Regions from separate parts of the Nonomuraea mesophila genome, predicted to be linked through region 2. Evidence: riboswitches for the same ligand, from Rfam matches in the RefSeq annotation. Region 2 holds a riboswitch; the other holds the start of a gene.

Region 1 (2,165 bases), on a different contig from region 2:
CGTGTTCCGTGGTTTCCACGCAACAGGGCCGTCGGGAGAGCAGGGCGGCGGCCAGGGGGACCGTCAGGGCTGTGCGGAGGGCGGTCATACCGGCCTCCTGCGTGGTCGCGTCGCCGGACCGAGTCGCACCAGGAGGAGATCGCCCGCGCCGCGTACGACGCCCGCTCAGGGCCCCTCTGCGTGAGCCGGGCCGCCGTCGTCGCGAGATGATGGGGTCATGACCGTTCCAGAGATCGAGCCGAGCGACATTCCCGCGGACGCCTACCTCCTCGACGTCCGCGAGCAGGACGAATGGCGGGCGGGCCACGCCCGTGAGGCGGTGCACATCCCGATGACCCAGATCCAGGGGCGGGTCGACGAGGTGCCGGGCGACCGGACGATCTATGTCGTCTGCCGGGTCGGCGGCCGGTCGCTGCAGGTGGCGGCCTGGCTCAACCAGCTCGGGCGCGACGCGGTCAACGTCGGGGGCGGCATGCAGTCGTGGGAGGCGGCCGGGCGTCCGATGGTCAGCGAGTCGGGGGAGCAGCCCTTCGTGGCCTGAGCCGTACGTCCTTCAGCAGGCGGAAGGGCCACCCACGAGTGTTGTGGGTGGCCCTTTGTCCGGCGCTGGTCGTCAGCAGGATCCCTTGGTCGCCGTGAGCTTGGTGATGGTGATCGCCCCGTCGTGCAGTTTCTTGCGGCCCTTCGTCTTGGGGTTCACGGTGAAACATTGCGGGTCGCTGAGTTCGTAATGCATGCTGATCGCCATCTTGGTGCTGCAGTGGTTGTTGAAATAGACGGTGACGGATGTAATTCCGGGCTTGTACGACGTGTTGAGCTTCGCCCCCTTCGGTGAGGAGCAGGCGAAGGAGTTGCGGATGACGTCGTCCTGCACCGTGACGCCCGCCGTGATCGGCGCTGCCATGGCGGGTGCGGCCGCCGCGAGGCTGCCGGCCAAACATGCCGCCGAAATGGCCAGAGCGTGGAATTTCTTCATTTTCCCCCCTTTTTTCGTGAATCGGTCCTGACAGGCCGGTTGACTGCTAGGCAGGATGTGCGCGCTTGATCGCGCTGTGCGATGGAGGAAATGGACGCCCATCCCCCGTTTTCTGCCGGGCGTCCCCGTGAGGGCGCTCAATGGCTCCCGGGCTGGCCTTACTCGGAGGGATGAGGCATCATGGGGCCGGCGGAACTGGACATTCCTGCTCCGCAGGCAACAAATCGATCCGCGGGAGCTTGAGGCAATCAGGCTGAGAGGGCGACTACGGCTGTCGCCGACCGCATGAACCTGTCCGGGTAATGCCGGCGTAGGGAGTGTGCGATGTCGCACGTGGCCGACGAAGTTCCGCTGACCCTCGACGGGCAGCCCCCCAAGACCCTGGGCGTGCTCGACCAGGGTGCGCTCTGGGCCAACCTCGGTGTCAGCCTCCTCGGCTTCTCAGGGGCGCTGCTCCTGCTCAACCCGACCGGCGACGCGCCGCTCAGCCTGACTGCCGCGCTGGTGGCGACGGTGGTCGGCAGCCTCGTCGGCACGGCCATGGTCGGACTTTCCGCCATCCCCGGCACCCGTACGGGCCAGCCCGCGATGGTGCTGCTGCGCGGCCTGTTCGGGGCCAGGATCTCGTACGTGCCCACGGTCCTGAACATCGTGCAGATGCTCGGCTGGGGCGCGTTCGAGCTGTGGGTGATCGCCAAGGCCGCCACCGCGATCTTCGACGGGGTGGCGTACTCCGTGTGGGTGGTGCTGGCGGGTGTGCTGACCACCGCGCTCACGATCTGGCCGCTGGGCGCGATCAGGCTGCTGCGGCGGTACGTCACCGTCGGCGTGATCGTGTCGATGATCTGGTTCACCTGGTATTTCCTGTCCGAGGCGCCCGCCCCCGCCGGCGGGTCGTGGACCGGGTTCGCCCCGGCCGTCGACTACGTGATCGCGCTGTCGGTGTCGTGGGTGCCGCTGGCCGCCGACTTCGCCCGGCACTCCCGCTCGGGGCGGGCGGCGTTCACCGGGATCGTCGGCGGTTACACGATCGCCCAGGTGGCCTGCCTCGGGCTCGGCGTCTACGCCGTGGCCATCGCCGGCGCCGCCGCCGTGGAGGCCGACAACACGGCCGTGTTCGACCCGTTCGTGGCGGCTCCGCTGGGCGCGCTGTTCTTCGGCATCCTGGTGCTGCGCGAGACCGACCAGT
Region 2 (2,165 bases):
GGCGATCTTGTACGTGATCACGCCGGTCTTGACGTCGTCCTTGTTCGGCAGGCCGAGGTGCTCCTTGGGGGTGACGTAGCAGAGCATCGCGGTGCCGTACCAGCCGATCATGGCGGCGCCGATGCCCGAGGTGATGTGGTCGTAGCCGGGGGCGACGTCGGTGACGAGCGGGCCGAGGGTGTAGAACGGCGCGTCGTCGCAGAGCTCGCGCTGCAGGTCGACATTCTCCTTGATCTTGTGCATGGGCACGTGCCCCGGACCCTCGATCATCACCTGGACGTCGTGCGCCCGCGCGATCGTGGTCAGCTCGCCGAGCGTGCGCAGCTCGGCGAACTGGGCCTCGTCGTTGGCGTCCGCGATCGAGCCTGGACGCAGCCCGTCGCCGAGGGAGAACGACACGTCGTAGCGGGCCAGCAGCTCGCACATCTCGTCGAAGTTGTCGTACAGGAAGCTCTCGCGGTGGTGCGCCAGGCACCAGGCCGCCATGATCGAACCCCCGCGCGAGACGATCCCGGTCTTGCGGCGGGCGGTGAGCGGCACGTACGCCAGCCGCACCCCCGCGTGCACGGTCACGTAGTCGACGCCCTGCTCGCACTGCTCGATCAGGGTGTCGCGGAAGACCTCCCACGACAGCGCCTCCGGGCGGCCCTTGACCTTCTCCAGCGCCTGGTAGATGGGCACGGTCCCGACCGGGACGGGCGAGTTGCGGATGATCCACTCGCGGGTCTCGTGGATGTCGGGCCCGGTGGACAGGTCCATGATCGTGTCGGCGCCCCACCGGGTGGCCCAGGTCATCTTCTCGACCTCCTCCTCGATGGAGGAGGTGACGGCGGAGTTGCCGATGTTGGCGTTGATCTTCACGAGGAAGTTGCGGCCGATGATCATCGGTTCGGTCTCGGGGTGGTTGACGTTGGCGGGGATGATGGCTCGGCCCGCGGCGACCTCCTGGCGTACGAACTCGGGGGTGACGCCCTCCCGCACCGCCACGAACTCCATCTCCTTGGTGACGATCCCCCGTGTGGCGCAGGCCACCTGCGTCACGGGCGCGCCCGCCGCACGGCGCTCGGCGATCCACGGCTCGCGCAGTCGCGCCAGCCCGCGCCGCACATCGGTCTCGACGTACGGGTCGGTGTACGGGCCCGAGGTGTCGTAGAGCGTCACCGTCGATCCGTCGGTGAGGTTCACCTGGCGCTTGGGCACGCGGAGGTCGCCTTCGTAGATCTTGGTAAAGGTGGGGACACGCGCGTCGGTCATCGCGCAAACTCCCTTCGCCGGCATTACCCGGAGCAGGTTCTGGCGGTCGGCGGCTCTCAGCCGTCCTCTCAGCCCGGTCTGCACCGGGCTCCCGCGTTGGACGGCGGTGATCGTACCCACACTCATGCCAGGACGAAACATGACATCATCCGCAAAATGGAAGATCCCACGTCAACGACCACGGCCTCCTACGACCACATCGCCCCCGACTACGCCGCCCGCACCGAGCACCCCGACGACGCACTGCAGACCTTCAGGCAGCGCTTCGCCGACGCCGTGCCCGCCGGCTCGACGGTCGCCGACCTGGGGTGCGGGCCGGGAAGGGACGCCGCCTGGCTGCGCGAGCGCGGGCTGCGGGTCGTCGGCGTCGACCGCTCGGCCGCGATGACGCGGCTCGCCGCCACCCGCGGCGTGCCCGCCGTACTGGGCGACCTGCGCCGGCCCCCGTTGACCCCCGGCTCGCTCACCGGCCTGTGGTCGGTCGCGGCCCTGCTGCACGTGCCCGCCGCCGACACCGAGGCCACGCTGCACGCCTGGCGGACGGCCCTGCGCCCCGGCGGCGTGCTCGGGCTGAGCACCTCGGCGGGCGACACCGAAGGGTGGGAGGAACTGCCGCGCGTCGCCGGCCGCCACCGCTGGTTCGCCCACCGCGACCCCGGCACGCTCCTGCGCCTGCTCGGCGCGGAAGGATTCGACACCGTCGAGCACGGCCTGCACCGCGCCGAACGCACGTGGCTGAGCGTCCTCGCGATCAGGCGCGAGGTTTGACGACCGCCTCCAGCGGTACCAACCCCATCAGGGGGACTATGAAAAAGATCGCCGCTGTCGCAGGACTCGTGCTGCTGGCCACGTTCGGCGCCACCGCCGCCCACGGCGACGGTACGGACCAGCACGAGGTGAGCGAGGAACAG

Evidence for each region. Region 2 has a riboswitch for thiamine pyrophosphate ahead of thiC (phosphomethylpyrimidine synthase ThiC). Riboswitches for the same ligand answer to the same signal wherever they lie in the genome.
Region 1: linked by a shared signal. The riboswitch ahead of E1295_RS13850 (purine-cytosine permease family protein) and the one ahead of thiC (phosphomethylpyrimidine synthase ThiC) in region 2 are both predicted to bind thiamine pyrophosphate.

What each region holds. Positions count from the first base shown of each region.
Region 1 covers NZ_SMLD01000029.1:11,307-13,471, reverse strand. Annotated here, with positions in the region: gene E1295_RS13860 (rhodanese-like domain-containing protein) at 218-541, shown strand; gene E1295_RS13855 (hypothetical protein) at 614-976, opposite strand; TPP riboswitch at 1,198-1,310, shown strand; gene E1295_RS13850 (purine-cytosine permease family protein) at 1,301-2,165, shown strand, end outside.
Region 2 covers NZ_SMLD01000010.1:5,032-7,196, reverse strand. Annotated here, with positions in the region: gene thiC (phosphomethylpyrimidine synthase ThiC) at 1-1,254, opposite strand, end outside; TPP riboswitch at 1,247-1,359, opposite strand; gene E1295_RS05860 (class I SAM-dependent methyltransferase) at 1,411-2,022, shown strand; gene E1295_RS05855 (hypothetical protein) at 2,061-2,165, shown strand, end outside.